One region of the Pseudomonas sp. Sample_16 genome, then DNA from elsewhere that is predicted to be linked to it. Evidence: predicted binding sites of a transcription regulator. Region 1 holds the regulator's gene; each other region holds the start of a gene.
The links. Region 1 encodes sigma-54, which starts transcription at its own class of promoters, with help from an activator protein. Its sites were predicted from a motif close to ANTGGCATNNANNTTGCTNT; they were not measured.
Positions count from the first base shown of each region.

Region 2: the regulator sigma-54 is predicted to act here: its motif matches at 1,204-1,223, upstream of D8U69_RS18060 (CmpA/NrtA family ABC transporter substrate-binding protein).
Region 3: the regulator sigma-54 is predicted to act here: its motif matches at 904-923, upstream of D8U69_RS28160 (pilin).

Region 1 is NZ_RCOB01000168.1:125,972-128,242, forward strand. Features, by position in the region: gene lptB (LPS export ABC transporter ATP-binding protein) at 1-76, shown strand, start outside; gene D8U69_RS22065 (RNA polymerase factor sigma-54) at 257-1,750, shown strand; gene raiA (ribosome-associated translation inhibitor RaiA) at 1,825-2,133, shown strand; gene ptsN (PTS IIA-like nitrogen regulatory protein PtsN) at 2,146-2,271, shown strand, end outside.
Region 2 is NZ_RCOB01000134.1:9,399-11,669, reverse strand. Features, by position in the region: gene D8U69_RS18065 (quinone-dependent dihydroorotate dehydrogenase) at 94-1,113, opposite strand; gene D8U69_RS18060 (CmpA/NrtA family ABC transporter substrate-binding protein) at 1,340-2,271, shown strand, end outside.
Region 3 is NZ_RCOB01000217.1:4,019-6,289, forward strand. Features, by position in the region: gene D8U69_RS28155 (BON domain-containing protein) at 1-145, opposite strand, end outside; gene D8U69_RS28160 (pilin) at 450-857, opposite strand; gene pilB (type IV-A pilus assembly ATPase PilB) at 1,083-2,271, shown strand, end outside.

The sequences.
Region 1 (2,271 bases):
CGAAGGTGACTCCGACACCATCCTGGCCAACGATCTGGTCAAGGAAGTGTATCTGGGCCACGAGTTCCGCCTGTAAGCACTGAAGCTCATGGCGGTACAGTTCGCGACAAACAGTAAAAATCAACCAGTTTTTATTGTTACAGCGGTCTAGGCAAACACTTCAGTTTCAGGCATATAATTTGCTTATGTTTGGCGCTTCGGCGCCCTGTAGTGGATGGCGCATGTGCGCCGGCGAATAAGGTGTTAAGCCCCTGCCATGAAACCATCGCTAGTCTTGAGAATGGGCCAGCAGCTGACGATGACACCGCAGCTGCAACAGGCCATCCGCCTGCTCCAATTGTCGACCCTGGACCTGCAACAGGAAATCCAGGAGGCCCTGGAGTCCAATCCGATGCTCGAACGCCAGGAAGATGGTGAGGATTTCGACAATTCCGACCCTCTGGCCGACAACGTCGAACAGAAGCCCAACACCGAGATTCAGGAACCCTCGTATCAGGAAAGCGCCCCGACGGTGGACAACCTCGAGGAAGGCGACTGGAACGAGCGCATCCCCAACGAGCTGCCGGTCGACACCGCTTGGGAAGATGTCTACCAGACCAGCGCCAGCAGCCTGCCGAGCAACGATGACGACGAGTGGGATTTCACCACCCGCACCTCGGCCGGCGAGAGTCTGCAAAGCCATCTGTTGTGGCAACTGAACCTGGCGCCGATGTCCGACACCGATCGCCTGATTGCCGTGACCTTGATCGATTGCATCAACAATCAGGGCTATCTGGACGAGACGCTCGAGGAAATCCTGGAAGCGTTCGATCCGGAACTGGATATCGAGCTGGACGAAATCGAAGCCGTCCTGCACCGCATCCAGCAATTCGAGCCGGCCGGTATCGGCGCGCGCAACCTTGGCGAATGCCTGTTGCTGCAACTGCGCCAGTTGCCCGCCAAGACTCCGTGGCTGGCCGAAGCCAAGCGTCTGGTCACAGACTACATCGACCTGCTCGGCAGCCGTGACTACAGCCAGCTGATGCGCCGCATGAAGCTCAAGGAAGATGAGCTGCGCCAGGTGATCGAACTGGTCCAGAGCCTCAACCCGCGTCCGGGCTCGCAAATCGAGTCCACCGAGGCCGAGTATGTCGTCCCCGACGTCATCGTGCGCAAGGACAATGAGCGCTGGCTGGTAGAGCTCAATCAGGAGTCGGTACCACGGCTGCGGGTCAACGCCCAGTACGCCGGTTTTGTGCGCCGCGCCGACACCAGCGCCGACAACACCTTCATGCGCAATCAGTTGCAGGAGGCTCGCTGGTTCATCAAGAGCCTGCAAAGCCGCAACGAAACCCTGATGAAAGTTGCCACCCAGATCGTCGAGCATCAGCGCGGCTTTCTGGAGTACGGCGACGAAGCCATGAAACCGCTGGTGTTGCATGACATCGCCGAAGCGGTCGGCATGCACGAATCGACGATCTCCCGGGTGACCACGCAAAAATTCATGCATACCCCCCGGGGCATTTATGAGCTGAAATACTTTTTTTCCAGCCACGTCAGCACCTCCGAAGGCGGCGAATGCTCGTCTACGGCGATCCGCGCGATCATCAAAAAACTGGTTGCCGCGGAAAATCAGAAAAAGCCGTTGAGTGACAGCAAGATCGCTGGTTTACTGGAGGCACAAGGCATTCAGGTGGCTCGCCGCACCGTCGCCAAGTACCGCGAATCCCTCGGGATCGCGCCTTCGAGCGAACGCAAGCGGTTGATGTAGAGCCACGCCACAGCGTTCCAGTGGCAGATCATCGGGTCTGCCGCTTTATGCACTGGCAACGAAGGAGAAGCTGTATGCAAGTCAACATCAGTGGACACCAACTGGAAGTGACCGAACCTCTTCGCACCTACATCGGCGAAAAACTCGAACGACTGGAGCGACATTTCGACAAGATCACCAACGTGCAGGTCACGATGACAGTCGAAAAGCTTAAGCAGAAAATCGAAGCCACGTTGCATATTCCCGGCAATGAAGTGGTCGCCAACGCGGAGCATACCGATATGTACGCGGCGATCGACGCATTGACCGACAAGCTGGATAAACAACTCAAAAAGCATAAGGAAAAGACCCAGAGCCTCCTCCAGGGCGCGACCGGTCGTTAACACTCCCTACCCATGATCCGACTTGAAAGCATCCTGACCCCCGGCCGTTCCCTGGTGAACGTGCCGGGCGGCAGTAAAAAGAAAGCCCTCGAGCAAATTGCCAACCTCATCCATCGCGAAGTGCCGGATCTGGCCATG
Region 2 (2,271 bases), on a different contig from region 1:
GTGTTCTCAATCAATTTGACTTACTGAAGCGGGTGCTTTGGGCTGCTTCGCAGCGGGAGCAAGCTCCCTCGCCACAAAAGCTCCCTTGAGCCTTCAGCGCAGGGCAGCGATTGCGTCTACGGATTCACGAATCAGCGCCGGGCCTTTATAGATGAAGCCGGAGTAGATCTGCACCAGGCTCGCACCGGCAGTGATCTTCTCTGCCGCATGTTTGCCTTCAGTGATGCCACCGGCAGCAATGATCGGCAGGCGGCCGCCCAACTCCGCCGCCAACACCTTCACGGTGTGGGTGCTCTTGTCGCGAACCGGTGCACCGGACAGGCCGCCCGCCTCGTCACCATGCTCCATGCCCTCGACGCCGACACGGCTCAAGGTGGTATTGGTGGCGATGACCGCGTCCATTCCGGTTTCTATCAACGCTTGCGCAACCTGCGCAGTTTCTTCGTCAGTCATGTCCGGGGCGATCTTGATGGCCAGGGGCACGTGTTTGCCGTGACGCAGCGCCAGTTCAGCGCGACGCGTGGCAAGGTCGGCCAACAGTTGCTTGAGCGAATCGCCGAATTGCAGGCTGCGCAGGCCCGGTGTGTTCGGCGAGCTGACGTTGACCGTCACGTAGCTGGCGTGGGCGTAGACCTTGTCCAGGCAAATCAGGTAATCGTCAACCGCGCGCTCGACCGGGGTATCGAAGTTCTTGCCGATGTTGATGCCCAGCACGCCCTTGTACTTGGCGGCTGCCACACGGGCCAACAGGTGATCGACGCCAAGGTTGTTGAAGCCCATTCGGTTGATGATGGCCTCGGCTTCCGGCAATCGGAAAATCCGTGGTTTCGGATTACCCGGTTGCGGACGCGGGGTTATGGTGCCTATTTCGACAAAACCGAAACCCAATTGGGCGAAACCGTCAATGGCCGCGCCGTTTTTGTCCAGGCCGGCGGCCAGCCCCACCGGATTCGGAAAATCCAGGCCCATGACGTTGACCGGCATCTTCGCCGGTGCCTTGCACAGCAAGCCGTTAAGGCCCAAACGTCCGCCCGCGCCGATCAGGTCCAGGGACAGATCGTGGGAGGTTTCCGGGGAAAGTTTGAACAACAGCTGACGGGCCAGGGTGTACATGGGCGGATTTGACTCGATTGGCGGCGAAATGAGGCGGCGATTATAGCCGGGGTTGAGGTTGGCGGGCGATCTCTTTGCCGTGAATCCCGGGATGGCATATGCCTTGCACCCATCTAAGCATCAGCACGCAGGCCAACGGCGGAATGCGTGCAAGGACAACGGCGTCGTCACGCGGCCTTGCGGGTATCAGGTCTGGGACGACGTTTTTTTTGAAGGTGCGAAATCGATGAACGAACCATCAGCCGGCCCTCTGGCCTGGGTCAATGGCAGCGATGCCCCGGAAAAGACCGAAATCAACCTCGGCTTCATGGCCTTGAGCGACTGCGCCTCGGTGGTTGTCGCCGCGACTCAGGGCTTCGCCCAACCTTACGGCTTGACCCTGAACCTCAAGCGCCAGTCGTCGTGGGCCAACCTGCGGGACAAACTGGTGAGCGGTGAACTCGATGCCGCCCATAGCCTGTACGGTTTGATCTACGCCGTGCACCTGGGTATCGGCGGCGTGGCAGCGACCGACATGGCCGTGCTCATGGGCCTGAACCAGAACGGCCAGAGCATCAATCTCTCCCATGGCTTGCAGGGCCTTGGCGTGACCGGTCCTGAGGCACTTCACCGGCACGTGCACCAAACTCGCCCAAAATTGACGTTCGCCCAGACCTTTCCCACTGGCACCCATGCCATGTGGCTGTATTACTGGCTCGCCAGCCAGGGCATTCATCCGTTGCTGGAGGTCGACAGTGTGGTGGTACCACCGCCGCAAATGGTCGCGCACCTGCAGGCGGGACGCATCGACGGTTTCTGCGTCGGCGAGCCCTGGTCCGCCAGCGCCGTGCAACAGGACCTCGGTTTTACCCTGGCGACCACCCAGACCATCTGGCCCGATCATCCGGAAAAAGTCCTCGGCTGCACCCGCGCCTTCGTCGAGCAATACCCCAACACCGCCCGGGCACTGGTGATGGCGATCCTGGAAGCCAGTCGTTTTATCGAAGACAGTCTCGAAAACCGCCGCAGCACTGCGCAATTGCTCAGCGCGCCACAGTACCTCGACGCCCCACTGGCATGCATCGAACCGCGTCTGCTGGGCGACTACGACGACGGCCTGGACAATCGCTGGCACGACCCGCATGCCATGCGTTTTCATGGTGACGGTGAAGTGAACTT
Region 3 (2,271 bases), on a different contig from region 1:
CGGAAACATCCTCTTTCGCTTCGGTGACTTCACCGGCGGCCAGCATCATCGGTGCTTGAGTGGCCTGAGTCTGGGCAAATGCAACGTTGGCCATGGTCAGGGTCAGCGCGGTAGCAGCAGCGGCAGAGATAGCGAACTTCTTCATACGAGTAACTCCTGTTTTTCTGGAAAGTCTGCTGGGTTCATGTCAGCAGGGTTACCAGAGATATTGCGAACGCTGTGCCAAGTTTGAGACAAACGTTAAATCCTTAAAAATCAGTAAGTTATGAAAAGCGCAATTTTTCGGATTCGTGCAAAATGCATGAGTTGAACTTTATCTACATGCAAGTTGCGGGTTTTCTCGCAGGCCTAAGGCCATGAAATTTCGGCAATTTTTATCAATACTCAATCCAACTGCCTGACGCGAAAAAAAACCCCTGCATAAGCAGGGGTGGATATACCAAAAAAGGTCAGACTTTGGTGCAGCCTTTAGGTGCATATTCCTGATCCACAGTGGTCGTACAGGTCCACCCGGTCAGAGCACGCGTAAGAGTGATGGTCTTGTTCAGTACCGGCCCTGGCGCATTTAGAATCGTGCAAGCGATCGTGCCAGTTCCATCAACAGCCTTGCCCGACGCGGTCGTAGTGCAATTAGCCGTAGTCGCAGTTCCGCCTACCTTGGTTAGATCAGGGTCGGTCCCTTGATTGATAACGTCCTCAAAAGGCACCTTCAACGCCGAAATCTCCGCCAGCCCCGCCGTGACCTTGGCCCGCGCCTGATACTTGGAATACGCCGGTATCGCAAACGTCGCGAGAATCCCGATGATCGCCACCACGATCAGCAACTCGATCAGGGTAAAACCTTTTTGAGTGTTCATAGACAGCCTCCGTGCATGAGTCGAAATCTCATGATCTGAACCTGTCGCAGCACAGCCCATGCCAAGCCCTGCACGCCCTGTTGGCGGGGTACTCGCCAGCCTTGAAGACCTTTCCTACTCCCAGGATCCGCACTATCTGACACTTTTTGTCACCTCGGCGCTGCTGGTTTGGTTCCGTTGCTTGACTAGGCTATAAGTCATTAAATGTCTGCGTCCGGTATCCCAATGAATGACATCGCCCTCAGCGGTCTGGCCAAGCAATTGGTCCTGGCCGAGCTGCTCACTGACAAAAGCGCGCAACAGGCGTATCAACAAGCCCAACGCAACCGTATTTCCCTGGTGACCTACCTGGTCCAGAACAAGCTGGTTAAAAGCCGCCAGGTTGCCGAGATCGCCTCGGAACATTTCGGCATGGCCCTGCTCGACCTGCATACCCTGGACAAGGATATTCAGCCCAAAGGCCTGGTCAGCGAGAAACTGGTCCGCCAGCATCACGCCCTGCCCCTCTGGCGCCGTGGCAACAAGTTGTTCGTCGGCGTTTCCGACCCGACCAACCATCAAGCCATCAATGACATCCAGTTCAGCACCGGGCTCACGACCGAAGCGATCCTGGTCGAAGACGACAAACTCAGCGATGCCATCGAGAAGTTCTTCGACAGCCATGGCTCTGGCCTGGAAGACATCGCCGATGTAGACCTCGATGGCCTCGACATCGAGACCACCGACGACAAACGCCAGGACGCTATCGGCGGTCAGGAGGCCGATGACGCACCGGTGGTGCGTTTCGTCCATAAAATGCTGCTCGATGCGATCAGGAGCGGTTCTTCAGACCTGCACTTCGAGCCCTACGAAAAGAACTACCGCGTGCGGATGCGCACCGATGGCGTGTTGCATGAAGTCGCCCGGCCGCCGTTCCAATTGGCCAACCGCATCGCCGCACGATTGAAGGTCATGGCCAGCCTCGACATCTCCGAACGCCGCAGACCCCAGGACGGCCGGATCAAGATGCGTCTGTCCAAAAGCAAATCCATCGACTTCCGGGTCAATACCCTGCCGACACTGTGGGGCGAGAAAGTGGTCATCCGGATTCTCGACCCCACCAGCGCGCAAATGGGCATCGACGCCCTCGGTTACGAGCCGGACCAGAAAGACCTGTACATGGCTGCGCTGAAACAGCCGCAGGGAATGATTCTGGTGACCGGCCCCACGGGCTCGGGTAAAACGGTTTCGCTCTACACAGGGCTGAACATTCTCAATACCGTGGATATCAATATTTCGACCGCCGAAGACCCGGTCGAAATCAACATGGAAGGCATCAACCAGGTCAACGTCAACCCGAAACAGGGCATGGATTTCGCCCAGGCGCTGCGTTCATTCCTGCGGCAGGACCCGGACGTGATCATGGTCGGCGAAA